Regions from separate parts of the Nocardiopsis sp. iso_25 genome, predicted to be linked through region 1. Evidence: riboswitches for the same ligand, from Rfam matches in the RefSeq annotation. Region 1 holds a riboswitch; the other holds the start of a gene.
The links. A riboswitch is a leader RNA that binds a small molecule or an ion and turns the genes downstream of it on or off. The one in region 1 is predicted to bind cobalamin.
Positions count from the first base shown of each region.

Region 2: linked by a shared signal. The riboswitch ahead of AC0VX6_RS15935 (ABC transporter substrate-binding protein) and the one ahead of AC0VX6_RS11920 (nitrite reductase) in region 1 are both predicted to bind cobalamin.

Region 1 covers NZ_CM149667.1:2,766,773-2,781,379, forward strand. Annotated here, with positions in the region: gene AC0VX6_RS11915 (precorrin-8X methylmutase) at 1-651, opposite strand, end outside; gene AC0VX6_RS11920 (nitrite reductase) at 648-1,580, opposite strand; cobalamin riboswitch at 1,635-1,842, opposite strand; gene AC0VX6_RS11925 (CsbD family protein) at 2,219-2,386, shown strand; gene nhaC (Na+/H+ antiporter NhaC) at 2,579-4,027, opposite strand; gene AC0VX6_RS11935 (trans-sulfuration enzyme family protein) at 4,063-5,196, opposite strand; gene AC0VX6_RS11940 (FadR/GntR family transcriptional regulator) at 5,559-6,362, shown strand; gene AC0VX6_RS11945 (sensor histidine kinase) at 6,395-8,929, opposite strand; gene AC0VX6_RS11950 (response regulator) at 9,206-10,045, shown strand; gene AC0VX6_RS11955 (TrkH family potassium uptake protein) at 10,042-11,481, shown strand; gene AC0VX6_RS11960 (FAD-dependent oxidoreductase) at 11,626-12,867, opposite strand; gene AC0VX6_RS11965 (YeeE/YedE family protein) at 12,915-14,249, opposite strand.
Region 2 covers NZ_CM149667.1:3,663,513-3,678,119, reverse strand. Annotated here, with positions in the region: gene AC0VX6_RS15990 (endo-1,4-beta-xylanase) at 1-289, shown strand, start outside; gene AC0VX6_RS15985 (cellulase family glycosylhydrolase) at 492-1,856, shown strand; gene AC0VX6_RS15980 (lytic polysaccharide monooxygenase auxiliary activity family 9 protein) at 2,064-3,122, shown strand; gene AC0VX6_RS15975 (maleylpyruvate isomerase family mycothiol-dependent enzyme) at 3,223-3,891, shown strand; gene AC0VX6_RS15970 (flavin reductase family protein) at 3,948-4,541, opposite strand; gene AC0VX6_RS15965 (pyridoxal-phosphate dependent enzyme) at 4,608-5,630, opposite strand; gene AC0VX6_RS15960 (Rossmann-like domain-containing protein) at 5,723-6,514, opposite strand; gene AC0VX6_RS15955 (class I SAM-dependent methyltransferase) at 6,511-7,230, opposite strand; gene AC0VX6_RS15950 (MFS transporter) at 7,493-8,767, shown strand; gene AC0VX6_RS15945 (FecCD family ABC transporter permease) at 8,813-9,874, opposite strand; gene AC0VX6_RS15940 (FecCD family ABC transporter permease) at 9,871-10,962, opposite strand; gene AC0VX6_RS15935 (ABC transporter substrate-binding protein) at 10,971-12,011, opposite strand; cobalamin riboswitch at 12,036-12,215, opposite strand; gene AC0VX6_RS15930 (threonine ammonia-lyase) at 12,357-13,316, shown strand; gene AC0VX6_RS15925 (histidine kinase) at 13,384-13,608, opposite strand; gene purB (adenylosuccinate lyase) at 13,799-14,607, opposite strand, start outside.

The DNA.
Region 1 (14,607 bases):
GGCGAGTGCGTTGAGGGCCGAGGAGGTCATCGCCGAACCCCCGCGGCGGCCGCGTGCGGTCACGTAGGGGACGTCGACGCCGTGGCGGTCGCACAGCTCGGTCAGCGCCTGCTTGGACTCGGCGGCGCCGATGAAGCCGACCGGGCAGCCCACGATCGCCGCGGGGCGCGGAGCGCCGTCGATCAGCATCTCCAGCAGGTGGAACAGGGCGGTGGGCGCGTTGCCGACGGCGACCACGGCGCCGTCGAGCAGCGGCTCCCACAGCGACACCGCGGCGGCCGTGCGGGTGGTGCCCCACTCACGGGCCAGGCCGGGCACCCGTTCGTCGCCCAGGAGGCAGAGCACCTCGTTGTCGCTGGGCAGGCGGCTCGCGGTCACGCCGGAGGCCACCATGCGCGCGTCGCACAGGATCGGCGCACCGGCCCGGAGGGCGGCGCGCGCCGCGGGAACCAGGTCGGGGTGGACGACGAGGTCGTCGGCGAGGTCGACCTGACCGGTGCCGTGGATCATCCGCACGGCGAGCCGCTCGGCGTTGGCGGGCAGGTGGTCGAGCCGGGCCTCGCGCCGGATGGTGGCGAAGGAGTCGGCGTAGATGGCGGGACCGTCGTCGACGTACCCGTAGTGCCGGTTCGGTCTTCTGGGGGAGGTCACCGCGCCTCCCCGGGGACGTGGTCGGGCTGTCCGGGAACGAGACCGTGCCCTCCGGGAACGAGCACGGCTCGCCACGGCGTGACGACGAGTTCGCCGGAACCGGCCCCGACGGCTTCGGCGGCGAGCGCTTCGGCGGCGGCCCGGTCCAGGCCGTCCTCGGACACGGGGACGTGCCGTCCGATCCCGGGCAGTAGGCCGTACGGCAGCGGCGGCGCGCGGTCGGGCAGCCGCGGGTCCGGCGGTGCCGGGTCGGTCAGGGGCGAGGGGAGTTCGGCGACGTGCCAGGGGGCGTCGGGGCCGTCGACGCGCCGCTCCAGGAACCGGTCGGCGAGGTGCACGAGCGCGGCCGCGGCCTCGTCCAGCGGCGTCAGCGGGCCCCAGTGCTCGCCGACCCTGAGCTGGGCGGTGTGCGCGTCGAGGGCGACGAGCCCCAGGTCGCAGGGGCGCTCCAGCAGGTCGCCGCTTCCGTCGTCCAGGGCGAAGAGGAAGCGGCCGGGCAGGGCGGCGCGGTGCGGTTCGGCGCACAGCAGAGTGTCCAGCTCGGCGGCCACGGGGCGCAGGTCTGCCTTCCCGCCCGCCAGTCCCGTGCACGGGGAGACCATGACGTTGCGGACCAGTTCGTGGGAGGGCGAGGGCAGCAGGCCTGTCCCCTCCAGGGCCCGGAGCACCTCGGGGGACAGCCGCCCCCCGTCTCCGGGCAGGGCGCGCAGCTGCACGTTGGCCCGGCCGGTGACGTGGATCCGGCCGTCGCCGTACTCCTGGGCCACGGCGGCCAGGGCGCGCAGCGAACGGACGGGAAGCCTGCCGCCGACGAGCCGGAGCCGCACCAGCAGCCCGTCGTCTGCGGGCCAGGGCCGCAGGGCGCCCGGGCAGCGGTCGCGCCGGGCGCGGACGGTGGGGGATGGGGATGGGGAACCCATCGGGGGCATGCGCGTCCTTCTGGTCAGGGACCCGTTCGCGGGGTCCGCGGTCGACCTGGCGGCCCGTCACCGCCAGCGCCAGCAGGTCTTCGGACTCGGGATCGACCGGTGCGGAGCGCCTTCCCGGAGCGTTGCGCTCCAGTGGCTGTCCCGGGGAACCGCGTCCCCGGGGCGTGCCCGCCCGTCACCCTCACCGCTGCGCGTCAGTCCCGGATTCGCACCGGGTTCCCTGCCCCACGAGGTGGAGTTCGACTGGCTCGACGAGGGTACCGTTCCCCTCCCGGGCCAGGTCCGGGGGCCTTCCCTCCAAGGGCCGCGGACCGGCGCCGCCCCGGGCGCCGTGGCGGAGTCCGGAGGCCCGCGAACGCGGCCCGCTCCCGGAGGCGGCGCCCTGGCACACGGCGCCGAAAGGCGCCCCGCGGGGCTGTCCGCGACCGAAAGCGGCGGTGCCCCGGCCCGCGGCGGCGCGTGTTTTCGGGCCTGATTCCGGTACGTGTTCGAGCGCGACAGCGGTGGTGACGGCGGGTGTGGAGCCTTACGGGGGCTTTGCGGGGATTTTAGGGTTTCCTGTTTCGGGCAGTGGGACGGGTCAAGGGCGGTTCACACCAGTACGCCGCTCTCACGGGGACCACCGAAGGAGGAAGAGCATGAGCGCCAGTGAGAAGGGTCGCAGCCAGGCCGAGATGGTCAAGGGCAAGGCCAAGGAGACCACCGGCAAGGCCACCGGCAACGACCGCATGAAGAACGAGGGACGCGCCGAGATGGCCAAGGGGCGCTTGCGCCAGGGCAAGGAGGACATGAAGAAGGGCCGGTAGGTGCCGCCTTCGCGGACGGTCGCGAACGGCCCCCTGCCAGCGGGCGCCTCCCGCCCGGCCGGCCGGACGGGGAGGGCCGCGAGCCCCCGCCCCGCCGGGGCCGCCGACCCGGCCGCCTCACGCCCGAGGGGAGCGGAGCACGTGCCTCGCACGTGCTCCGCTCCCCTTTCGCGTGGCCGCCCCGGGCGGGGCTCACGTCGTGGAGCGCTCCTGCTCCGGTTCGATGCGGCGGATGCCGAAGCCCCGCGTCAGCGGTGCCAGGAAGGCGATCAGGGCGGAGAACAGGAAACCGCCCCAGTTGAACACCGCCCACGGCAGGAACTCGAAGTTGGCCACGCCCAGGGTCGTGGCGAAGAAGACGCCCGACACCGTCCACGGCATCAGCACCTCGGTGATCGTGACCGAGTCCTCCATGCTGCGCGACAGGTTGACCGGGTGCAGGTTCCTGGCCCGGTAGGCGTCGCCGTAGACGTCCTTGACCAGGAAGAAGGTCACCAGGGCGTTGGAGGTGCCGTTGATGATGGTGAAGCCGGAGAGCAGGGTGGTGAGGATGAGGCTGCCAGTGGACCGCAGCTTGGCGATGAGCCCCTCCAGCAGGACCCGCAGCACGCCCGACTTCTCCAGCGCCGAGGCGAAGAAGAAGGCGCAGAAGACGAAGAACGCCGAGTTGTACATCGAGTACAGACCGCCCCGGTTCACCAGCTCGGCCAGGACGTCGGAGACCCCGTCCCCCTGCGGCAGCATGTCGGTGGTGAAGCCGGAGACGACCGCGGCGAACAGGTCGCCCGCGCTCGCACCCTGGACCAGCAGCGCGATCAGCAGCGCCGTCATGGACGACGCGAACAGCACGACCAGCGGCGGTTTCCTCATGATGGACCCGGCGAGCACGACAACCGCCGGGATCAGCAGCAGCGGGTTGAGGGTGAACAACCCGTTCAGCTCGGTGACGACCTCGTCGACGCCGCCCAGGCCGGCGGGCGAGGCGGTGATGGTGGTGCCCGCGAGCAGGAAGACGACGGCGGCCAGCACCGACGAGGGCACGGCCGTGTAGAGCATGTGCCGGATGTGCTCGTACAGGTTGGCGCCCGCCGCGAGCGAGCTCATGTTGGTGGTGTCCGACAGCGGCGAGAGCTTGTCCCCGAAGTAGGCGCCGGACACGACCGCGCCCGCCGTGATCGCCAGCGACGCGTCCATCGTCTGGGCCACCCCGATCAGGGCGACCCCGATCGTGCCGCCCGAACCCCAGGAGGTGCCGGTGAAGGTGGAGACCAGCGCGGTGGCCAGGAAGGCCAGCACGTACAGGTAGGACGGGTTGATGAGCTCAAGGCCGTAGTAGACCATGAGGGGGATCGTTCCGGCGATCATCCACGAGCCGATGAGCATGCCGATGCTGAGCAGGATCAGGACCGCGGGCAGGGCGCTCTTGAGCTTGTCGCCCATGTTCGTCAGCACGTCGTCCCAGCGCACGCCGTGCCAGAGCGCGAAGACGGCGAACACCACCCCCGCGAAGATGAGCATGAGCTCGGCGGGGTACTTCAGGACGCCGATGCCGCCGACCAGAATCGCGACGGTGATGACCACGGGGACGCACGCCGCCGCCACGCCGGGTCGGCGGACGTTCTCGTCCGGGGGGTTAGCCATCTACTTTCCTCTCGGTGATGACCGCTTTCGGTCTTCTACAGTGCGGTGAAGGCCCTTTCGAGATCCTCGATCTGGCTGTCGGCCCCTTCCAGGCCCACGGAGAGGCGGACCATTCCGGGTGAGAATCCCTTCTCCCGCATCGCCTCCTCGTTTCCGGGCCGAACGGGTGCGGTGACCAGGCTTTCGTAGCCGCCCCAGCTCGCGCCGATCCGGAACAGCGACAAACGGTTGACGAAGGCCGCGACCTTCTCGAAGGAGGGGTCCTTCAGGTCGAAACTGAGCAGCCCGGAGAAACCGCTGAACTGGTTCCTGATCAGGGGGTCGTCGGGCCGGTGGTCGTGGTGGGGGTGGTGGATCGCCGCCACCTCGGGCCGGGTCGCCAGGTAGTCGATGACCCGCACGGCGCTGCGCTCGTGCTCGGCCATCCTGATCGGCAGCGTCCGCAGCCCGCGCAGCACCATCGACGCCTCGACGGCCGACATGACCGAGCCCAGGAGCTGGAACCCGGTGTAAAAGAGGTCGCGCACGAAGGAGGCGGGGCCGATCACCGCCCCGCCGAGGACGTCGCTGTGACCGCCGATGTACTTGGTGCACGAGTGGATGACGATGTCCACCCCGGCCAGGATCGGCTTCTGGAAGAGCGGCGTGGACCAGGTGTTGTCCATCACGGTCCAGATCCCCCGGGCCCGGGCGGTGCGGGTGATCGCGGCCACGTCCAGGACCTTCATCAGCATGGTCCCGGGGCTCTCGACGTAGACCAGCGCCGTGTTCTCCCGCAGGTGCTCCTCGATGTCGGAGGTGCCGTCGGGGAGCACGGTGTGGTCGATGCCGAAACCGCGCAGGTGCTCGGCCATCTCCAGGGCCGGGCCGTAGGTGCTGTTGACGAAGAGGATGTGGTCCCCACCGCGCAGCAGGCTCATCAGAACGGCGCTGATGGCGCCCATTCCGGAACCGAAGCACTTACAGGCCTCGCCGCGCTCCAGAAGGGCCAGCCTCTCCTCCAGAAAGGCGACCGTGGGATTGGCGCCGCGGCTGTAGACGTACCTCTCGTGTTCCTGTTCCTGCTCTTCGATGAACGCCTCGAACGAGGGTTTGGTGAAAATGCTGGTCTGGAACACCGGAGGGGCGACCGCGCCGTGGACGTTCTCCGCCCCCTCCCACGCGCTCATGCAGATTTCCCTGTCGGACCTGTCCACCGTTGCCCTCCGGTCGGCTCGTGGGCGCGGTCGTGCGGGCGCGGCGGGGGGAGGGTTTCCGACCCGCCGCCGCGCCCGCCGTCGCCGCCCGTGCGCGGGCGGTGCCCGCGCTCGTGTCGGTGCGGTCGGCGGCCGTCCGGGGTCGGACACACCGCTCGCACGCGTGCTCTCGGCAGGGCCGCGCGGTCGAGACGACGCGGGCCCGTGCCGGTGCGGTCATCTTGTAGTACAAGCTGCTAGGTAGTCAATGGGGTGGCGCCGGTCCGCCCGCGGGCCCCGGCGTCTGTACGCTGAGGATTCGGCACATCCCTCCAGTGAAGGACGAGGCGTACACGATGGGATCAGCGTCGCCGGGAACCCAGGGCGAAGGGCTCGCAGGCCGGTCCCAGCCGCGGCACGCCCGACCGAACTCGCTGACCTCTCAGGTCGTCGCCTTCGTGGAGGAGCTGTGCGTGGGCCCCGACGCGCAGCCGGGCAGCCAGCTGCCCTCGGAGAAGGAACTGGCCGAACGCTTCGGGGTGAGCCGGGTCGTGCTGCGCGAGGCGCTGAGGACCCTGGAGGCCAAGGGTCTGATCCACCGCCGCCAGGGCAAGCCCGCGGTCATCGCCTCGCCCAACGCCCTGCCGGTGGAGAACTTCGTGGCCCTGTCGGTGCTGCGCGACCGCCGGGCGCTGATGGAGTTCACCGAGATCCGCAAGGCGCTGGAGGTGCACGGCGCCCGGCTGGCCGCGCAGCGCATCGCCGGGCCGGAGGAGGAGCAGACCCGCGAGGACATCGCCCGGGCACGCCAGGCCATCGCCGACATGCGCGCCGCGCCCCTGGACGTGCCCAACCGCGTGCGCACCGACTTCGCCTTCCACCAGGCCCTGATCGCGGCCTCGGGCAACCGGAGCCTCACCCAGATCCTGGACGCGCTCGAACGGTCCCTGGCCGACAGCCGCGAGCAGAGCCACCGCCGGTTCCTGGCCACGGCGCAGGACCCGGCGGTGTCGGCGACCGAACACGAGGAGGTGCTGGAGGCGGTGCTGAGCGGCGACCCCGCCCGCGCGGTGGCGGCGATGGAGGAGCACCTCCAGGTCACCCTGCGCGAGATCGAGACCCGCCCCAAGGCGGAGGGGGCGCGCGAGGACCGGGACTGACGGGACTCTGGTCGCCGCTCCGGTGGAGCGCCCTAACCCGCCGCCCCCGCCACGGGCAGGGTCAGGCGCAGCGTCAGCCCGCCGCCCGGGGTGGTCTCGGGCAGCAGCGAGCCCCCCATGGCCTCCATGAGCCCGCGCGAGAGCGCCAGGCCCAGCCCGAGCCCCGTGGATCCGTCGGTGTCCCCGAGCCGCTGGAAGGGCACGAACATGCGCTCGCGCTCGTGCTCGGGCACCCCCGGCCCGTGGTCGGTCACCAGCAGTTCCACCTGGTCGCCCGTCCAGGAGGCGGTGACCGAGGGCGGCCGGTCGGGCGGGCTGAAGCGCAGGGCGTTGCCCACCACGTTGGCCAGCACCCGCTCCAGCAGGCCGGGGTCTGCCGCGACCTCCGGCAGTTCCTCGGGCACCCGCACCCGCACGGCGCACCCCTGTCCGCCCAGGTCGTCCAGGACCGCGAACACCGACTCGCGCAGCGACAGGCCCGTGACCGTCACGCCCAGCACGCCCGCCTGGAGGCGGCTCATGTCCAGCAGGTCGGTCACCAGCCGGGTCAGGCGGTCCAGGGACTCGTCCGCCGTGGCCAGCAGTTCGGCCTGGACCTCCTCGCTGAAGCGCACCTCCCGGCTGCGCAGACTGGTCACCGACGCCTTGGCCGAGGCCAGGGGGGCACGCAGGTCGTGGCTGACCGCGGCCAGCAGCGCGGTGCGCATCCGGTCCGCCTCCGCCAGCGTCCCGGCCGCGGCCGCCTCCTGGGCCAGCCGCTCCTGGCGCAGCGCGACGGCGGCCTGCGCGGCGAAGGCCTCGATGATGCGCCGCTCGCCCGCGCGCGGCCGGTGCCCGTGCAGCACCAGGGTCAGCCCCTCGTCCACCGGCACGTCCGCGTCGGCCCCGCCCGGGGCCCCGCGGGGGCGCTCCCCGACGGAGGCGACCGCCTCCCACGCGGCCGGGTCGTTGCGGTGGTCGGGCCGGGAGGAGGCCTGCGGCCTGCGCTCCAGCAGGGCGACCGACTCCAGGGAGAAGGTCTCGCGCAGCCTCTCCAGCAGCGCCTCCAGGGGCCGCGAACCCCGCAGCACGCTTCCGGCCACCGTGGCCAGGGTCTGGGCCTCGGCGCTGGCCCGCGCCGCCTCGCGGGTGCGCCGCGCGGCCTGGTCGACCACCACGCTCACCGCCACGGCCACGAACACGAACACGACGAGGGTGAGCAGGTTGCCCGGCTGGTTGACCACGAGGGTCTCGTACGGCTCGGTGAAGAAGAGGTTGAGCACCACGAACCCGCTGAACGCCGCGGCCAGCGCGGGCCACAGCCCGCCGACCAGCGCCGTCGCCGTCACCGTGGCGAACACCAGCAGGATTCCGCCGCTGAGGTACTCCTCGCTGTGGGGGACTCCGGTGCTGAACACCAGCAGCGCCAGCGCGGTGAGCGCCAGCGCGTACCCCGCCAGCCTGCGGCGGCGCGAGACCGCGCCCGAGCGCGTCCGCCCGGAACCGCGCTCGGCCTCCTCCAGGGTGACCAGGTGGACGTCGATGGACTCCGACAGCGCCGCGGTGGCCGCGCCCACCCCCGGCCGCAGCAGACGGGCGAGCCTGCCCCGGCCGCTCGCGCCCAGCACCAGCTGGGTGGCGTCCGCCCCCTGGGCGAACGCGGTCAGCGCGGCGGGCACGTCCTCGCCCAGGACCTGGTGGTAGGTGCCGCCCAGGTCCTCCACCAGCACCCGCTGCCGGGCGAGCATGGCGGGGTCGGCGCCCACCGGGCCGTCGCCGAGCGCCACGTGCACGGCCAGCAGTTCGACCCCCTCGCCGCGCCCCGCGATCCGGGCGGCCCGGCGGATCAGCGCCTCCCCGCCGGGGCCTCCGCTCAGGCCCACGACCACGCGTTCGCGGGTCTGCCACGCCGGGGCCGCGCGGTGCCCGCCCCGGTGGCGCCTCAGCTCGTCGTCCACGCGTCCGGCCAGCCACAGCAGCGCCAGCTCGCGCAGGGCGGTCAGGGTGTCGACCCGGAACCGGTGGCCCAGCGCGGCGTCGATCCGGTCGGGGCCGTAGACGTTGCCGTGCGCGAGCCGCCGCCGCAGGGCCTCGGGCGTCATGTCCACGAGTTCGATCTGGTCGGCCCCGCGCACCCACGCGTCGGGTACGGTCTCGCTCTGGCGGGTGCCGGTGACGCGCTCGACGACGTCGTTGAGCGACTCCAGATGCTGCACGTCGAGCGTGGACAGCACCGTGATCCCCGCCTCCAGCAGGGCCTCGATGTCCTGCCAGCGCCGGGCGTTGCGCGCCCCGGGGGCGTTGGCGTGCGCGAGGTCGTCCACGAGGACGACCTGCGGGCGGCGGGCCAGCACGGCGTCCAGGTCCATCTCCTCCAGGCGGGCGCCCCGGTGGGTCAGGACCGCGCGCGGGACCGTCTCCAAGTCGTCCACCATTGCCTCGGTCATCGCCCGGCCGTGGCTCTCCACGAACCCGATGACCACGTCGGCGCCGCGGTCGCGGCGCCGGTGCGCCTCGTCCAGCATCCGGTAGGTCTTGCCGACACCGGGCGCCGCGCCCAGGTAGACGCGCAAGTGGCCGCGTGTCATCGTGTGCCCCCTTCCGGCCTCCCCATCCTGACTGGTCACGGAGGTGCTTTCGGACATTTCACTGCTAACGGGGCGCTAAATCCGGCGCCGGGGCCGGGAGGGAGCGTTAGCGTGCCTCTCGTACCGGCCGCGCCGCGCGGAGTCGTCGCGGCGCCGGTGCCGTCGCGACCTGCGGACACGGCGCCCGCACCGCCGCCGTCCGCCGACGCGGCGCGCCTAGCATCGTGAACGCGGGGCCCCGCCCGGGGCGTCCGAACGGGGGAGACACGGACCAGCATGGACACGGACACCGGCACCGGCGCGGACGGAGCGCCCTCGGTCCTGGTCGTCGACGACGACCCCCTCATCCGCAGGACGCTGGAGGTGAACCTGCGGGCCCGCGGCTACACGGCCTACCTGGCCGACACCGGTGAGCACGCGCTGCGGCTGGTGGCCCGCCACCGCCCCGACCTGCTCCTGCTCGACCTGGGCCTGTCCGGGATGGACGGCCTGGAGGTCCTGCGGGGGCTGCGCGGGTGGACGGACGTGCCGGTGGTCGTGCTCTCGGGGCGCGACACCGAGCCGATGAAGGTCCGGGCGCTGGACCTGGGCGCCGACGACTACGTCATCAAGCCCTTCGGGATGGACGAGCTGTTCGCCCGGGTGCGCGCGGCCATGCGCCGTTCCGCGGTGCCCGAGTACGCGGCGCCGGTGGTCACCGCCGACTTCACGGTGGACCTGGCCGCCAAGCAGGTCCTGCGCGGCGGTGAGCCGGTGCGGCTGACGCCGCGCCAGTGGCACATCGTGGAGGTGCTGGCGCGCAACCCCGACCGCCTGGTCACCCACAAGCACCTGCTCAACGAGGTGTGGGGGCCCGCGTACGGGCGCGAGACCAACTACCTGCGGGTGTTCATGACCAAGATCCGCCAGCGCCTGGAGCCGGACCCGCCCCGGCCGCGCTACTTCCTCACCGAACCCGGACTGGGCTACCGGTTCCGGCCCGGCGGTGGCGGCGCCTGGGGAGGGGCCGCCGGGGGAGCGTCCGGGTCGGAATGCTGTGAGAGCGGGCCGGAGGACCGGGAGGCCGGGGCGGGCGGCCTGGAATCCGGGGCGGGTAGCCGGGAGAACGGCCGGTGAGAACGGGAACCGGTCAGCACCCGACGGGCCCGCGGCGCCGGCGGGCCCCGCGGAACCCGGTCCGCGCCGGTGCCCGCGCGGACCGGAGACTGCGCGACCTGTCCGCATGGATCAAGCCGCCGCAGCTCACGGCGGCGGCCTTCGCCGCCCTGATCCTGGTCGGCGCGGGCCTGCTGTCGCTGCCCGCCGCCACCGGCACCGGGGAGCGCGCGCCCTTCGACACGGCCCTGTTCACCGCCACCTCGGCGGCCAGCGTGACCGGCCTGGCGGTGGTGGACACCGCCTCCTACTGGTCGGGGCTGGGCGAGGCGGTGATCCTGGCCCTGATCCAGGTCGGCGGGTTCGGCATCATGGCGCTGGCCACCGTCCTGACCCTGGTGGTCGGGCGGCAGCTCGGGCTGCGGATGGCGGTGCGCACCGGCTCGGAGGCCAAGGTGGTCACGCTGGGCGAGGTGCGCCAGCTGGTCACCGGGGTCCTGGTGGTGACGGTGGTGTTCGAGACGGCCCTGGCGGTGGCGCTGACGCTGCGCTGGTGGCTGGGGTACGGGCTGCCCCTGCCCGAGGCCGTCTACACGGGCGTCTTCCACGCCGTCTCGGCCTTCAACAACGCCGGGTTCGCGCTCTACGCCGACAGCCTCACGGGGTTCGCCGAGGACCCGTGGATCACGGTCCCGGTGGCCCTGGGGGTCCTGGCCGGAGGGCTCGGGTTCCCGGTGTGGGTGGAACTGTGGCGCTTCACCCGGCGCCGGGCCGAGCACCGCCACTGGACACTGCACGTGAAGATCACCCTGGTGATGACGGGGCTGCTGCTCGTGGTGGGGTTCGCGGCCTTCCTGGCCCTGGAGTGGACCAACCCGGCGACCATGGGCGGGCTCGACCTGCGCGGGAAGCTGCTCACCGCCTTCTTCCAGTCGGTGATGCCGCGCACGGCGGGCTTCAACAGCCTCGACTTCGGACAGATGAACACCCAGACGCTGCTGGTCACCGACATCCTGATGTTCGTCGGCGGCGGCAGCGCGGGCACGGCCGGGGGCATCAAGGTGACGACCTTCGCCGTGCTGGCCTTCGTGATCTACGCCAACGTGCGCGGTGAGCCCACGGTCCACGTGTCGGGCCGCCGCCTGGCCGAGGGCACCACCTCGCAGGCGACCACGGTGGTGCTGCTGGCGCTGGGCCTGGTGCTGGCGGGGACGCTGACGCTGATGACGATCACCCCGTTCACCCTGGACCAGATCCTGTTCGAGACGACGTCGGCCTTCGCCACGGTCGGGCTGTCCACCGGCATCACGGCCGATCTGCCGTTGCTGGGGCATGCGGTGCTGATGTTCTTGATGTTCGTGGGCAGGATCGGGCCGATCACGCTGGCCTCGGCCCTGGCGCTGCGCCGCCGCCCGCGCCTGTACGAGCTTCCCGAGGAGCGGCCGATCGTCGGTTGAGCGGTCAGCGGTGATCGTTCAGCCGTAGGCGCTGGCCAGCGCGCGGTCAGAGGTGAACGGTCAGCGGTGCACGGGACGCTGGAGCCGCGTCCCCGCTCCTGTCCGCTGTCGCGCCGGTGGCGGGCGCCGCTGCCGAGGGGCGTTTCACCCCTGCCGGGCGGGGGCGGCGGTGATCTCGGCGACGGTGGCCTTGGCCGTGCGCCCGGCGCCGATGAGGGTGGCCGACGCGGCACCGGTCCAGTCCCCGTAGCCCAGCAGGAACAGCCGGGGTTCGGCCACGGAGCGGGTTCCCTCCAGCGCGATCCGGCCCCGGTCGTCCACCAGCCCCAGCGGGGCCAGGTGGTCCAGCACCGGCCGGAACCCCGTGCACCACAGGACGGCGTCGCAGTCCAGGGCCGTGCCGTCGTTCCAGGCCACACCGGTGCGGGTGAGGCGGTCGAACATCGGCTCGGCCTTGAGCGCGCCGCGCTCGCGCGCCTCGCGGACCCTCGGCACCGCCACGATGTCCCCGAGGCCGCCGACGCCCTCCGGGGCCCGCTCGCCCCGCCGCGCCGCCCGCTGCGCGCGGGTGGCGATGTCGAACAGGGCGCGCCCGTCCAGGTCGTCGGGCATGAACCGGGGCGGGCGCGCGGTGGCCCAGGTGGTCTCGGCCACCTCGGACAGTTCGGCGAGGATCTGGGCCGCGGAGTTGCCGCCGCCCACGACCACGACCCGCTGCCCGGCGAACTCCTCCGGCCCCCGGTAGTCGACCGTGTGCAGCTGCCGGCCCGCGAACAGCTCCCGGCCCGGAGCGCCGGGGACGTGCGGCGCCCGCCAGGTGCCGGTGGCGCTGATGACGTGGCGGGCGCGCCAGACCAGCAGCGGGGGAGTCCCGGCGGGGGAGTCGGGGGAACCAGTGGAACCGCGGGAACCGGGAGCGGCCGGTGGGGGTCCGCCGCGCGTTCCCCCCTCCTGCCGCCCGCCGCCGTCCACGGGCCGCTCCGCCGCGGAGCGGGGCGTCCCCGACGGGAGCCCGCGCCCGGTCCCCTCCCGGGCGAGCACGCGCAGGGCCCCGTCCTCCCGTTCGACCGCCTCCACGCGGACCGGGCGGCGCACGGGAAGCTCGTAGCGGCGCTCGTACTCGGCCAGGTAGCGGGCCACGTGCCCCGCGCCGGGGTACTCCCGGCCCTCCTCGGCCGGCATCCACCAGCCCGGCAGCATGCTGTGCTCGGCGGGGGAGAACAGCCGCAGTGAGTCCCAGTACTCGGTCCAGGACCCGCCCGGCGCCTCACCCGCGTCCAGGACGGCGAAGTCGAGCCCGGCCCGCCGCAGGAAGTACCCCGCGGCGAGCCCGGCCTGCCCGCCGCCGACCACCACCACGTCGTGCACGTGTTCCGCGTCGTCCATCGTCCGTCCCCCCGTCAGCGGTGCCGCGGCGACCGCCGCGCCCGGGTTCAGCAGACGCTGTCGCCCGGCTTGGGCACTCCCAGACCGAACAGGCTGCGGGCCCGCAGCCCCGCCCAGGTCCCGGCCAGGGCGAAGACCGCCCACAGCCACCCGTGCAGGCTGCCCGAACCGATTCCGGCCAGGTAGGCGCCGATGTTGCAGCCGCCCGCCAGACGCGCGCCGATGCCCATGAGGATGCCGCCCAGGAGTCCGGCGGCGACCAGCTTCCAGCTCAGGCCGGTGTGCAGCTTCCACGCCCCGGCGGCGGCCGCGGCCACGGCGGCGCCGAGGATGATGCCGATGTTGGTCAGGCTGGTCTTGTCCTGGAGCACCGGACCGGCGAGCTGCGCGGCCTGCTGGGGCTGGTTCCAGAACGCCCAGGTCTCGGGGTGCGCGCCCACCAGCTGGAGCGCCTTGGCGCCCCACAGGTTGAAGGCGGAGGTGACGCCCCAGGCGCCGCCGGAGACCAGCAGCACCGCCGCGCCGAGCACCGACAGCACCAGGGCGCCGACGATCATGGGCCAGCTGCCCCGGACCACGCGCAGCAGGCCCCGCGCCGAGGGCGGCGTGCCCACGGGCGGCGGGACGCGGCGGTTCTGCACGAGGCGGGTGCCCACGACCACGGCCGCCAGCACGGCGATGGTGATCGCCCAGGAGCCGCCCCACCCGACGTGGTCGGAGAGCAGGAACGGCGGCAGCGCGGGCAGGTCGTTGACCAGCGGCCACGCGGCGCTGTAGATCACCGATCCCGCGATGAAGCCGACGAGGGTGATGACGATGGCCGACTGGCCGGAGCCGACCGCGAAGAGCGTGCCCGAGGCGCAGGCGCCGCCCAGCTGCATGCCGATGCCGAACAGGAACGCGCCCAGGAACAGGGCGATGCCGATCGGTCCGGCCGAGGCCTGCGGGTCGTTGCCGAACAACCCGGTTCCGGTGCCGATGACCAGGGCGAACAGGGTCGCGGTGGTGCCCAGCAGCACGGCGTGCGCGCGCAGGCCGGTGCCGTTGCCCACGGCGAGGAACTGCCGCCAGGCGGAGGTGAAGCCGAACCGGGAGTGGAACAGGGTGAAGCCCAGACCCGTGCCCAGGAGCAGCAGGACGGCGGGCAGCGCGCCGTGGGTGTTCCACACGTAGGCGGCCAGGCCCACGGCCACGGCCAGGGCGATGCCGAGCGGCCACCAGCGGACCGGTTCGGCCTCGGCCGCGCGGGGCTGGGGCACGGACAGGGCCGGGCGCCAGCCCAGGGACAGGGCGGACGGGACGGGCGCGGCGGCGGCGTCCGGTGCGGCGTCCGCGGGTGCGGGTTCGGAGGCGCCGGGAGGCGCGGAGGGGTGAGTGGTCACGGAGAAGCTGTCCAAACGGTGACGGAGCGGGTGTCGGCCGTGGCCGAACGGGGACGGGGACACCGGTACCGCGGGGACGCCGGGCGCGGAGGAGACCGCGCGCAGGGGGAGGGTGACGGGGCCCGGTCAGCGCACGCCGTCGCGGCACCGGCGGCGACAGAGTCCGTCGTCGGTGCTCGTCAGCGACATGGAGATGAGCACCATGCGCAGGAAGCGGGCTTTATCGGACACGGGGCTCAGTGTAGGACAAAGTCCGGCGGGGGTGAGGAGACCGTGACGAAGCGCACGGACGCGCGCCGGTCCGGGACGCGGTGTGTGTCGTCCCGGAACCGGTGACGCGTACCGGCTCGCGGAGGGG
Region 2 (14,607 bases), 900 kb from region 1:
TGAGGCGGTGTACTCGGTGACGAACCAGTGGCAGGGGGGTTTCCAGGCTCAGGTGACGGTGACGGCGGGTGCGGCTCTGTCGGGGTGGACCGTGGAGTGGACCTTCGGTAGCGGTGAGAGCGTCTCGCACGCCTGGAACGCTTCGGTGTCCGGTAGTGGCGGGAGTGTGACCGCGACGAACGTGGGTTACAACGGCGCGCTGGCGGCGGGGCAGTCGACCTCGTTCGGGTTCGTCGGCAACTCCAGCGGAGGTGTCTCCACGCCCGAACTCACGTGCAGCGGCTCCTGACCGGCGACCGACCCCGTCCGCGGGGGAGTACCGGAACCCAACGACGCTGACGCGACCGCCCCGGAACAGGCCGCGCCTGTGTCAGGACCGGGCGCCGGGGGAACGCAGCCGCCGACCCCCGGCGCCCACCCGGTCCCCGCCCGCCAGGGCGGGAGCCCCCGCAACACGACAACGTTGTCCGCCCCTCTACCTGGAGCCCCCCATGGTCAAACGCCTGCTGATCGCCCTCGGGTCGGTCATCACCCTGGTGGCCGCACTGCTCGTGCACTCGCTGCCCGCGCACGCCGACACCGGCTTCCGCGTCAGCGACGGCCGCCTCGTCGACGCCGCCGGAAACGACTTCGTCATCCGCGGCGTCAGCCACGCCCACACCTGGTACGCCCAGGAGACCCAGTCGTTCACCGACATCAAGTCCCTGGGCGCCAACACCGTCCGCGTCGTCCTCAGCAGCGGCCAGCGCTGGACGGAGAACACCGCCGCCGACGTGGCCAACGTCGTCGACGAGTGCAAGACCAACCGGCTGATCTGCGTCCTGGAGGTGCACGACACCACCGGTTACGGCGACCAGGCCGGGGCCGCCACACTCGACCAGGCCGTCGACTACTGGCTGCGCATCCAGGAGGCCGTCGAGGGCGAGGAGGACCACATCCTCGTCAACATCGGCAACGAGCCCTACGGCAACGACGCCGCGATCAACCAGAACTGGGCCGCCGACACCAGCGACGCCGTCAACCGCCTGCGCGACGCGGGCTTCGACCACACCCTGGTCGTGGACGCGCCGAACTGGGGCCAGGACTGGGCGGGCGTCATGCGCGAGGACGCCCAGTCGGTGTTCGACTCCGACCCGCACGCCAACACGGTCTTCTCCGTGCACATGTACGGCGTCTACCAGCAGGAGTCGACGGTCGTCTCCTACCTGGAGCACTTCGTCGACGCGGGCCTGCCGCTGATCGTCGGCGAGTTCGGCCACGACCACTCCGACGGCAACCCCGACGAGGACGCCATCATGTCCCACGCCGAGCGCCTGGGCCTGGGCTACATCGGCTGGTCCTGGAGCGGCAACGGCAGTCCCGTGGAGTACCTGGACATGGTGGAGGGCTTCGACGTCCACAGCCTGACCCCCTGGGGCGAGCGCATCTTCAACGGACCGAACGGCATCGCCGCCACCGCCGAGGAGGCCCCGGTCTACGGCGGCGGCCCCGACCCGACCGATCCGCCCACCGAGGAGCCCACCGACCCGCCGACCGAGGAGCCCACGGACCCCCCGTCGGGTGAGTGTGAGGCGGTGTACTCGGTGACGAACCAGTGGCAGGGGGGTTTCCAGGCTCAGGTGACGGTGACGGCGGGTGCGGCTCTGTCGGGGTGGACCGTGGAGTGGACCTTCGGTAGCGGTGAGAGCGTCTCGCACGCCTGGAACGCTTCGGTGTCCGGTAGTGGCGGGAGTGTGACCGCGACGAACGTGGGTTACAACGGCGCGCTGGCGGCGGGGCAGTCGACCTCGTTCGGGTTCGTCGGCAACTCCAGCGGCAGCGTTTCGACCCCCGAACTCACGTGCAGCGGCTCCTGACCGGCCCGCACCCCCCCGTCCCCCGCGACCCGCGACTCCTACGACCCGGTGCCACTACAACCCGCAACCCCTACAACCCAGTGCCACCACAACCCGGTGACCACGTGATCCGAAGCACCCGCTGATCCCGCTGAGGGAACAGACCACCCGCCCCGGCCGCGCCGCCCCGGTGCGGCCGGGCACCCCCCACAGAGATTGGAGTGGCCCATGCGGTCACGCAGCACCCTCGCCATGGCCGTGGCGCTCGGCGGCCTCGCCGTCGGCACCACCGTCGTCGCGCTGCCCGACACGGCCCAGGCCCACGGCGCGTTCACCTACCCGGCCAGCCGCACCTACGCCTGCTTCCAGGACGCCACCGGCGGCAGCAGCGGCGGCGCGCTCGCACCGACCAACGACGCCTGCGCCGACGCGCTGGCCGAGGGCGGCAACTACCCGTTCTGGAACTGGTTCGGCAACCTCATCAGCAACTCCGACGGTCGCCACCAGGAGTTCGTGGCCGACGGCGAGCTGTGCGGGCCCACCGACAGCTTCTCCGCCTTCAACGCGGTCCGCGCCGACTGGCCGACCACCGAGCTGCCCGCCAACACGACGGTGGAGTTCCACCACAACGCCTGGGCCGCGCACCCGGGCACCTTCTACACCTACGTCACCGAGGACGGGTTCGACCCCGCGACCGACGCGCTGACCTGGGACTCCCTGGAGCTGATCGACGAGGTCACCGACCCGCCGCTGCGCAGCGGCGGCGTCGCCGGGGCCGAGTACTACTGGGACGTGGACCTGCCCGACAAGGAGGGCCAGCACGTCATCTACGTGGTGTGGGAGCGCTCCGACAGCCCCGAGGCGTTCTACAACTGCTCCGACGTGGTCTTCGAAGGGGGAACGGGCGGCAACCCGGACCCCGAACCGGAGCCCGAGCCGGAACCCGAGCCGGAGCCTGAGCCCGAGCCCACGGACCCGCCGACGGGCGAGTACTGCACGGCCGAGTACACGGTCCTCAACGAGTGGCAGGGCGGCTTCCAGGCCGAGGTCGAGGTCACCGCGGGGGACAACGGGACCGACGGCTGGATGGTGGACTGGGTGTTCGCCAACGGCCAGGCGGTCAGCAGCGCCTGGAACGCCTCGCTCGTCAACCACGGCGCCCACTTCGAGGCCACGAACGCCGCGCACAACGGCTCGCTCGCGGCCGGGGAGAGCGCCAGCTTCGGGTTCACCGCCACCTCGGGGAACGTGAACATCGAGCCGCGGGTGTCCTGCCAGGAGCCGTGACCTGACCATCCCGGAGGGACCGTACCCCCCACATGAGGGCCGCACCGGCCCGCGCGGTCCCGGCGCCACGGTACCGAACAGCGTTCGGTACCGTGGCGCCATGGACACCGCGAAGATCTACACCTCCTGCCAGGAGCGCATGCTCGCGCTCGCCGACGACCTGAGCGCCGAGCAGCTCGCCGCGCCCGTTCCCGCCCTGCCCGCGTGGACCGTCCGGCAGACCTACGCCCACCTGGCCGGGCTCTGCGCCGACGTGCCCGCGGAACGGGTCACGCCCCCGGCCGACGACGCCGTCACCGCCCGCCAGGTGGCCGAGCGCGAGCACCTGGACATCGCCGCGCTCTGCGCGGCCTGGCGCGCGGACACCCCGGCCCTGCTGGAGGTGTTCGCCACCCGGACCCGGGCCCGCTACTCGCTGCCCGCGATCGACGTGTGGCACCACGAGAACGACGTCCGGGGCGCGCTGGGGATGCCCGCCCAGACCGGGCACGCCGACGAACTGGCCGCCTTCGTCCTGGGCGCGACGGCCCGCGCGTGGTCCCCCGAACTGCCCGGCGTGCGCGTGGCGGCCGTGGACACCGGCCGGGAGTGGGCCTTCGGCGAGCGGGCCGACCTGGAGTGGTCGGCCACGGCCTTCGAGCTGGTGCGCGCCGCCACCGGCCGCCGCAGCGCCGCCCAGATACGCGCCATGGACTGGAGCGGCGACCCCGCCGGCGTCCTGTACCGCCTGTCGGCCTTTCCCTTCCCGGAGACCGACCTGCGGGTCTGACCGCGGGCGGGCGAGGACGGCCGCGGCCGCGGTCAGGGACCGCAGGTCGCCGCCGGTCAGGGCCGGTACGGGATCCGGTCGAGGGCCCGCACCTCGCCCAGCGTGGACCACTCGTTGCGGCCCAGCCGCGCCAGCGGGCGCAGCAGGGCCGCCTCGGGGTGCCCGTCCACCAGCACCGACTCGTCCACGGCCGCCCGCACCACCCGGCCGAACACCACCGTCGAGTCGCCCAGGCCCACCGTCGAGTGCAGCACGCACTCCAGCGCCACCGGGGAGTCGGCCACCCGGGGCGGGCGCACCGACGCGCTGGGCTCGCGCCCGATCCCCAGGGCCTCGAACTCGCTCACCTCCGGCGGGTAGGAGGTGCCGCTGGCGTTGACCTGTTCCTGCATCGGCTCCGGGGCCAGGTTGACCACGAACTCGCCGGTCTCCTCCACGTTGCGCAGCGAGTCCTTGCGCCGCACCGAGGTGAACTGCACGATCGGCGGCTGTGTGCACGCGACGGTGAAGAAGGAGTGCGGCGCGAGGTTGTCCACGCCCGCCGCCGACGTGGTCGAGACCCACGCGATCGGGCGCGGCAGGATCACGGCCGTCATCAGCTGGTAGAACGCTCGTCCGGGCAGGTCTTGCGGTGTCCATTCGGTACGCATCGGCATCGATTATCCCGCCCCGCGCGCGGGCGCGGCCACCGCCGCCCCGCGCCCGCGCTTCCGGCTTCAGGCCGTGCGGTCGAACTCCGCCTGCCGCGGCGCCCCGGCCCGGCGCCACTCCATGCGCGCCCAGGGCAGGCGCAGCTCGGAGGTGCCGGTGACGTCCAGCGGCTTGAGGTCCTCCACCGCCTCGGCCTCCCGGTGGCGGGCGAACACCGACTCGGTGTAGCGGTGGCCGGTGTCGGCGGCGACGAACACCACCGTCCGTCCGGGGGAGAGCCCGAGTTCCCACCGGGCGGCCAGGTAGGCGGCGCCGCTGGAGAGCCCCGCGAACACGGCGTGCCGCCGCAGCAGGTCGACCGTCCCGGCCAGGGCCGCGGTGAAACCGGTCCAGTGCACGGTGTCGTAGAGGGTGTGGTCGACGTTGCCGAAGGGGATGGCGCTGCCGATCCCCGCGATGATGATGTCCCGGTCGGGCACGCCGTCGCTGGCGAAGGTGACGCTGCCGAACGGCTGCACCCCCACCAGGCGGGTCCCCGGGTCGGCCTCGCGCAGGTAGGTGCCCAGCGCGCCGGTGGACACGCCCGTCCCCACACCGCCCACGAGCGTGAGGTCCGCGCCCGCCGTCTCCCGGCGGACCGTCTCGGCGACCTCGCGGTAGCCCAGGTAGTGCAGGGGGTCGTGGTACTGGCGCATCCAGTGGTGGTCCGGGTGGGCGGCCAGGACCTCCCGGACCCGGCGCACCCGGCGGCTCTGGTCCAGGCGCAGGTCGTCGCTGGGCTCCATCTGCTCCAGGCGCACGCCCAGGACCTCCAGCTGTACGCGCAGGGTGCGGTCGACGGTGGTGGAGCCGATGATGTGACATCGCAGCCCGTACCGGTGGCAGGCCAGCGCCAGCGCGTGCGCGTAGACGCCGCTGGAGCTGTCCACCACGGTGTCGCCGGGGCGGACGGCGCCGGTCTCGACGAGGTGGCGGACGGCGGCCAGGGCCGAGAGGGCCTTGAGGGTCTCGAACCGCAGGCACAGCAGTCCGCCGCCCAGGTCGATGAGGTCGGGGCGGCCGATCGCTTCCGAGGCGTGCTCGTCCACGGTCGTTCTCCTTACTGGTGGCTGGGGCGGGCGCGCGCGTGCGCCGGAGCGCGACGGTGCACGCGCGCGCCCGGGGAGGAGGGCGTGGGTGTTCAGACCGCCGGGGTCGCCCGGTAGCGGTAGAGCCGCGTGGGGTCGGCGCTGAACTGGGAGAAGGGGAAGGGCTCGGCGGAGACTCCGTCGACTCCGCGGCCGAGGAAGGCGCGCGCCACCGCGCTCGCGCTCTGGGCGTAGACGTACAGGGGGACGTCGCGCCCGCGGCACCGCGCCAGGATCGGGTCGAAGGTGCCGTTGCCCAGGGTCATGCCGGTGGCCACGACGGCGTCGGCGGCGTCGACCACCTCCTCCATGGACTCCGAGACGGGGTCGCCCCAGCGGGTGGTGCGCAGGTTCAGGTCGCAGGGCAGGCACTCGCCGCCGCGTTCGCGGATGGCGGCCACGAGGGGGTTGACGACGCCGATCAGCGCGATCCGCGCGCCCTCGGTGATGGGGACGAGGCCGGCGACGGCGGCGTCCCTGGCCTCCGCGCGCTGTTCGGGCGTCCCGGCGGGCAGGGCGACCGGCTCGGCCCGGGGGTCCTCGCGGTGCGGAGCGGTGTGGGCGAGGTGGGCGTCCAGGGCGGCCACCCGCAGGGGGAGGGGCCCCTGTGCGATCAGTTCGGCCAGCGGGGCGCCCGAGGCCTCACGGCACAGGTCCGGCGCGATCTGCCCGTCCTCGAAGGCGCAGGCCCCGAAGGCCCCGCCGACGCGCACGGCGACGTAGTGGTTGAGGTAGGTGGTGTCGCCCCCGGCCAGGCGGGTGCCGTGGTGGAGCCAGAAGACGCTGGTGGCCACGGTGTCGCCGACCCGGTCGGCGGTGTCGCGCAGGAGGTCGTCCAGGGTCATCTGCCGGCCTCCTGGAAGCGGAACAGGTAGGTCAGGACCCCGTCGCCCCAGTCGTGCCGGTGGTGCACCCCGGCCCGGAAGCCGGCGGCCTCCGCGTGCCCGACGATGCGGCGCAGGTCGGCGGTGTTGGAGGCGATGAGGAAGACCTCCGCGCCGGGGGCCAGGAGCGGGCGCTCGGCCAGCTGGGTGAAGAACTTCTCCGTGATCGGCGCGCCCACGCACACGTTGCGCACGACGTCGGGGTCGGTGCTGACCGTCCGGCTGACCGCGGGCGGGTTGAAGGTGACCACGTCGAGCGCGGTCCCGTCCGGGAAGCCCTCGAACATGTCGCCGGTCACGGGGACGAGTTCGGTGGCGGTGCCGTCCCCGAGCAGGCGCGCGAAGTTGTCGGCGGCGGCCTCCACACTGGGGGCGTGGACGTCGGCGGCGTGGACCCGGCGGGCGCCGCGGGCCCCCGCGGCGACGGCCTCCACGCCCAGGCCCACGCCCATGGCGGCGTAGCGCCGTCCGCGCACGTCGATGTCGTCGTCCAGGATGCGCTGGTGGATCATCCTGCTGGTCCCGCCGGGGAGGAAGACGCCGGGCGGCACCTCGAACCCCCAGCCGTTCCAGGTGTAGGAGCGGGTGGTGTGCAGGTCCTCTCGCGGCGGGTTGACGGCGAGGATCTGTTCGGCGGGAAGCGGTGGGGGCAGTTGGTCCACGAGGGAGCGGTCCACGGTCGTCCTTCCAAAAGGGGTTGGGAGTAACACGGGACACCAACGGGGAGCGCCGGATGTTCTGAGTACCGGAGTCCGCGCGCTATTGTAGATAAAACGATAACCATTGTCATTAGTGGGGTCGGAGTTCGCGTCCCCGGGGTGTGTCCGGCCAGTACCGCCCGCCGCCCGGCGGGGCGGGCCCTGTGACGGACATACCCGGGCGAGGGCGGCGTCAGCCGCGCCGCGCCGGTGACCACCCGCGGAGAGGACGTGGAAAGACGTGGCCCACACCCAGCAGACCGGCGCCGTGCCCACGGCCCCACCGCGCGCGCACGTGCTCCTCGACCCCGCCTTCCTGCGCCTGTGGTCGGGGAGCACCGCCTCGGGTCTGGCCACGTGGGCCATGCCGTTCATCCTCGGCCTGGCCGTCCTGGACGGAACGCTCACCGCCATGGGGCTCGGCCTGCTCCTGGCCACCCGCACCGGCGGGTTCCTCCTGGCCCTGCCGCTCGGCGGCCTGCTGGCCGACCGGCTCTCCCGCCGCGCGGTGGTGCTGTGGGCCGGGGTCCTCGCGGCGGCGGCCACTCCGCTGGTCGCCGCGGGCGTGGCGACCGGCGCCCTGGCGCTCGCGGCCGTGGCCGCGGCGGCCGTGGGCGCGGGACAGGGAGCCTGTAGACCCGCCTTCCAGGCGCTGACCGCCGAGGTCGTGGACGAGCCGCGCCGCCAGCGCGCCAACGCGGCGCTCACCATCTCCGTGCGGGTCACCACCCTGGTCGCCCCGGGGGCGACGGCGCTGCTCTCCACGGTCCTGGGCGTGCACGCCCTGCTCCTGGTCACCGCCGCGCTCTGGGCGGTCGCCGCCCTGGCCCCGCCCGGGGGACGGGGCGCCCCCGCCCCGGGGACGGCGCCCCCGCGCGGCCCCTCCCTGGTCGCCGACTTCCGCGACGGGCTGCGCGAGGCCCGGCGCCACACGTGGTTCCTCGCGGGGCTGGGCGCCCTGACGGCGGTGATCGCCACCGGCTACTCCGCCACGGGCGTGCTGCTCCCCGTGGTCAGCCGCGACACCTACGGCACCGAGGCGGTGCTGGCGGGCGCGCTGACCGCCTACACCGGCGGCGCGCTGGCCGGGGCGCTGCTGATCGGGCGCTGGCGCCCCTCCTCCCAGGGGTGGGTGGCGCTGGCGGGCCTGGCCCTGTACGGCCTCGCGCCGCTGAGCCTGCTCCTGCCCGTGGGCCCGTGGGCGGTGTTCGCCGCCTACGCCCTGGCGGGGGTCGGGATCGAGCTGTTCAACGTCCCGTGGTTCACCGCCGCCCAGCGCGAGGTCGCGCCCGACAAGCTCGCCCGCGTCTCCTCGCTGGACTTCCTGTTCTCCTACGGCCTGGCCCCGGTCGGGCTCGCGCTCATCGCCCCGGCGACCCAGGCCTTCGGCACGGAGGCGGTCCTGGTCGTGTGCGCCGCCCTGTGCTTCCTGGCCCCGGGGGCCGCGGCGCTCGCCCCCGGTTCGCGCCACTTCGCGATGGGGGGCCGCGGGGCCCCGGCCCCGCGGGCCGCCTGACCGGGAGGGCGCCCCGGCGACCCGCCGGGGCGGCCCCCCGGGCGCTCACCGGCCCCGCCCCGCCCCTTCGCCGCGCGCCAGCAGGTACAGCAGGAAGGGGGCGCCCAGCACCCCGGTGACCACCCCGACCGGCAGTTCGCTCCCCCCGAAGGCGGTGCGCGCGACCAGGTCCGCACCGGCCGCCAGGAGCGCTCCGCAGGCGGCGCAGGGCAGCAGCCCCAGAGCGCGTCCGCCCAGCAGACGCCGCACGATCTGCGGGGCCACCAGAGCGACGAACGCGACGGGACCGGCGACGGCGGTGGCCGCGGCCGCGAGCGCGGCGGAGGTGAACAGCAGGGCGCCCCGGGCGGGCCGCACCCGGCCGCCCAGGGCGGTCGCCGCGTCCTCGCCGAGCTGGAGCAGGGACAGCTGACGTGCCAGCACGAACGCGGTCGGCGCCAGGACGGCCAGCGCCACCGCCACCGTCACCACGTGCGGCCAGCCCCGGTTCGCCAGGCTGCCGGTGAGCCAGAGCACGGCGCGCTGCGCCGTGGTGAGTTCCGTGCGGGTCAGCAGGTACGACGTCACCGCGCCCAGCACCGCGGTGACCGCGATCCCCACCAGGACCAGCCGCTGCCCGCTGACACCGCGCCGATGGGCGAGCAGGTACAGCAGGAACGCGGTGGCCACGGACCCCGCCAGCGCGCTGGCCGCGATCGCCGCCGCCGTGCCGCCGAAGACCACGATGGCGAGCACCGCCCCGGTCGTCGCGCCCGCGCTGACCCCGATGACGTCCGGGCTGACCAGCGGATTGCGCGCCAGCCGTTGCAGCAGCGCCCCCGAGAGCGCCAGCGCCGCGCCCACGCCCAGCGCGGTGAGCACACGCGGCAGCCGCATCTCCACCACCACGTGGGTGACCATCACACCGGCACGGCCGGTGAGCGCGTCCACCACCTCGCCCACGGCCAGCTCGAAGTCCCCCAAGGTCAGCGAGACCAGGGCCACCGCCGCGGCCAGGGCGGTGAGCAGGCCGCCGAGCAGCACCGAGGGCCAGTACACCCGCACCGACAGCCCGCCCAGCCGGGCCACCCCCGTCCGGGGGCCCAGGACCCCGGAACGCGCCGTCACAGCCCCGCCACCCTTCGCCCGCGCACCAGGAGGACGAAGAACGGCGCACCGATGAGAGCGGCCAGGACGCCGACCTGCAACTCCTCGGGACGCGCCACCACACGGCCCGCGACGTCGGCCGCCAACAGCAGGACGGGCGCCAGCACCGCCGACCAGGGCAGCACCCAGCGGTGGTCGGGGCCGACCAGGGCCCGCACGACGTGCGGCACGGCGACTCCGACGAAGCCGATCGGACCCGCCACGGCCGTCGCCGTCCCGGCCAGGAGCACCACCGCCAGAGCGCTCGCCCCGCGCACCAGCCACAGCCGTGTCCCCAGGGAACGGGCCAGTTCGTCGCCGAGCGCCACCGCGTTCAGGGACCGGGCCGCCGCCACCGCCGCCACCAGCCCCGCGGCCAGGAACGGCAGCGCCTGGAGCAGCGCCGCGCCGTCGGCGCCCGCCAGCGAGCCCACCACCCAGAACCGGTACTCCTCCAGGCTCGCGCGGTCGCGCAGGACGAGCGCCGAGGTCAGCGAGCCGAGCAGGGCTGAGACCGCGGCTCCGGCGAGCGTGAGCCTGACCGGACCGCCGCCCTCCCGGCCCAGCGACCCGACGGCGTAGACCGCGCAGACGGCCGCCGCGGCGCCCGCGAAGGCGAAGCCGACGTAGCCCAGCAGCGAGGACGCACCGAACACGCTGATCGCCAGGACCGCGGCCAGGGAGGCGCCCGCGTTGACGCCGAGCACGCCGGGGTCGCCGAGGGGGTTGCGGGTCACCCCCTGCGCCAGGACCCCGGACACGCCCAGGGCAGCGCCGACCGCCAGCCCGGCCAGGGTGCGCGGCACACGCAGGTGCCGCACGACCAGGTCTGTGTCCGAACCGGTGAAACCGGCGTAGGCGAGGTACACGTCGGACACCGACAGCCGCTCGTAGCCGACCAGGACCGACACCAGCAGGGTCGCGGCCAGGACCAGCAGGGCCACCGCCAGCCCGGCCGCGCGGGCGTGGGCGCCGACGAGCACCCCGGAACCGTCGGCGGCGGCCCGCAGCCGACGCCGGACCCCCGAGGGCACGGTCGTCACGGGCCTCCCGGCCGTATGGGGGGCCATCGGCCCGCCTACCCGAACAGGCCGGGGTGCAGGATCCGGGCGACCGTCTCCACTGCGGCCGCGCTGCGCACACCCGCGGAGCGGTCGGCGAAGGTGAACTCCTCCACCTGCCCCTCGGTGACCGCGGTCAGGTTGGCCAGCACGGGGTCGGCCGTGATCCGTTCCACGTCCGGGGCGGCGTCGGCGGCGGTCATCCGGGCGTCGCAGCACACGTCGACCAGGATGAAGTCGGGGTCGCGCGCGATCACGTCCTCGACCGCCACGTCGTGGTTGCGCCCGCCGTCCAGGTCGGCGAAGGCGTTGACGCCGCCGGCCAGCCGGATGATCTCGGTGGAGAAGTCCTGCCCGCCCGCCACCCGGAACCCCTGGTCGCTGGGGCGGCCGACCATCACCGTGGGCCGGTCCTCCTCAGGCACGCGGCCCTCCAGGGCCCGGGCGACCCCGCCTATCGTGCCCTCCATGTCCGCGACGACCTCCTCGGCGCGCTCGCGCGCGTCGAACAGCGCGCCCAGATCCCGCAGGTCGGCGTAGACGCTGTCCATCGTCACCGAGGCCGGGTCGATGGTCGCGTCGGTGCGGCCGTCCCCGCTCGGGCACAGCGGCGCCGGGATCCAGCTGCCGACGCCCAGTTCGCGCAGGGAGGCCCGCGTGCCGAGGTTCTCGTCGGTGAACACGTCGTTGAACCCGGCGAGCACGAAGTCGGGCCTGTGGTTGAGCAGCTCCTCGCGGCTGGGCAGGTTGGGGTAGTACTCCTGTCCGGCCTGGGCGTCGGCGTACTCCTCCAGGACGGCGGCGTCCAGGAACGCCGTCCCCACCAGGCGGTCGCTGAGGCCCAGCGCGTGGGCGGTCTCGATAGCGGGCTGGTAGGCGGCGAACACCCGTTCCGGCGGGCTGTCCGCGGCCACGTCGACGCCGCAGTTGCGGATCGTCTCCCCGGCGGCCTCGGGGGAGGGGGCGGCGCCGCCGCAGGCGGTCGCGGCCAGGAGCAGGGCGAGGGCGGCGCAGACGGGCAGGCGGTACCGGACCGCGCGTGCCCCGGTGGGCTTCACGAACAAACCATCCTTCGTGGTCTGATGACGCGGACGGTCGCAGCCGGTCTCCTGGCTCCCGGAGTCGGGCTTCTGCCCCGCGCCCCCACCCTTCCCGGGCCGTGTCCGGCCCAGTGGCGTGCGGGAGGCGCCCTCCGGTCACAGTGGCGAGGACCGCGCCGGACTTCCACCGGCTTCCCGTGCACTGCGACGTCGACGATATGGACTTGTGCTGACAGTCAACCGGCCACGGTAGTGCACGCGCGTTCCTTCCGCGAGACCCGCTCCCCTCCCGGCCGACGGCCGCGGCCCCGCGGGCCGCCGGTCCGCACGCGTGGCCGGTCCGGGACCGGGAACAGGGAACGCATGGAACTGATCACGGTGGAGGACGTCCGCGCCGCTCAGGAGCGCCTGCGCGGGGAGGTGGTGCGCACCCCGCTGACGGCGGGCCCCGCCGGAGGGCCGCCGTTCCTGCTCAAACCCGAGAGCCTCCAGCCCACCGGTGCCTTCAAGCTGCGCGGTGCCACCAACGCCGTCGCCCTGCTCGACCCCGCCCGGCGCCGCAGCGGTGTGGTGACCCACTCCTCGGGCAACCACGGCCAGGCGCTCGCTTACGCCGCCGCCCGGCAGGGGGCGCCCTGCACCGTCGTCGTCCCCGAGGGCGCGCCCGGGGTGAAGGTCGACCGCATGCGCGCCCTGGGCGCCCGCATCGTCGTGGTGGCCCCCCGGGAGCGGGAGGCCACCGCGCGGCGGCTCCGGGACGAGGAGGGGCTCACCCTCGTCCCGCCCTTCGACGACCCGCGCGTCATCGCGGGCCAGGGCACGGTCGGCCTGGAGATCCTGGAGCAGTCGCCCGGGGTCGCGACCGTCGTCGTGCCCGTGGGCGGAGGCGGGCTCGCCTCGGGGGTGGCCACCGCCGCGCTGGCCGCCGCGGGCCCGCGCCGCGTCCGCGTCGTGGGGGTGGAGCCCGAACTGGCCGCCGACGCCGCCGAGAGCCTGCGCACCGGGAGTCTGGTCGCCTGGCCGCCCGAGCGCACCCACCGCACCATGGCCGACGGGGTGCGCGTGTGCCTGTCCGAGCTGACCTTCGCCCACCTGCGCGCCCGCCTGGACGAGGTCGTCACCGTGACCGAGGAGGAGATCGCCCGCGCCGTCGCCGCACTCGCCCACGGGGCGCGTCTGGTCGCCGAGCCCAGCGGGGCCCTGGCCGCGGCCGCGGTCCTGGCGGGCCGGGTGCCCACCGCGCCCGGACGCCCGCAGGAGACGGTCGCGGTCGTCTCGGGGGGCAACGCCGACCCGGAGCTGTTCGCCCGCCTGGTGGCGTGAGCCGCGTTTCCGGGCTGGGCGGAGGACGCCCGCCGGGGGCCGGGGGCCGGGGCGGGCGGCGCCGGTCTCAGGCGCGGGAGCCCCCGCCGCCGGCGGGTCCGCTCCCGTTCACCCGCTCCCGCCCGTCCGCGCGCGCCGCCGCGGGGTTCGCGCTCCGGGCGGCGCGCGCGGCGCGGTCCTCGCGGCGGCGCATGGCCATGTCCGCCAGGGCGGCCAGACCGAAGGCGATGACGACGCCTGCGACGATCAGCACGGTCCACAGCGCGGTACCGAAGGAATCGGGGTCGATCATGGGTGCTCCGAGGGGCTCGGGGGTTGGACGTGCCGACAGCACAACCGTAATAGGCGTTAACTTTCGGACCGACTGTTAGCGGTAGTGAGCTGGGTCATACACGCGTCACCGCACGTCCGCACGCCGCACACGGCGAGGGGCCCGGGACGGCGTCACCGTCCCGGGCCCCTCGCCGGGCGAGCCCCGGGCCCTACAGGATCGAACCCGGGGAGTAGGCGGCCGCCTCCGGGTGCGCGGCCACGATCGCGTCGATCCGCTCCACCACGGCGGCCACCTGGTCGGCGGCGGCACCGGTGAAGGTGATCCGGTCGGCCAGCAGTCCGTCCAGCTCCTCGCGGCCGAGCGGGAAGCGCCCGTCCTCGGCCAGGCGGTCCAGCAGCCGGTTGCCCGCGCCCTCCTGGCGCATGGCCAGGGCCGAGCCCACCGCGTGCTCCTTGATCAGCTCGTGGGCGGTCTCGCGGCCCACCCCGGCGCGCACCGCGGCCATGAGCATCTTGGTCGTGGCCAGGAACGGCAGGTAGCGGTCGAGCTCGGCGGAGACCACCGCGGGGAAGGCGCCGAACTCGTCCAGCACCGTCAGCATCGTCTCCACCAGCCCGTCGAAGGCGAAGAACGCGTCCGGCAGGGCCACCCGGCGCACCACCGAGCAGGACACGTCGCCCTCGTTCCACTGGTCCCCGGCCAGCTCACCGGCCATGGACGCGTACCCGCGCAGGATCACGGTCAGCCCGTTGACCCGCTCGCACGAGCGCGTGTTCATCTTGTGCGGCATGGCCGAGGAGCCCACCTGGCCCTCGGCGAACCCCTCGGTGACCAGCTCGTGCCCGGCCATCAGGCGGATCGTCTTGGCCAGCGACGAGGGACCGGCGGCCAGCTGCACCAGCGCGGTCAGCACCTCGAAGTCCAACGAGCGCGGGTAGACCTGGCCCACGCTGGTGAAGCGCCGCTCGAACCCGAGGTGGGAGGCCACCTCGTCCTCCAGCGCGCTCAGCGCGGCGC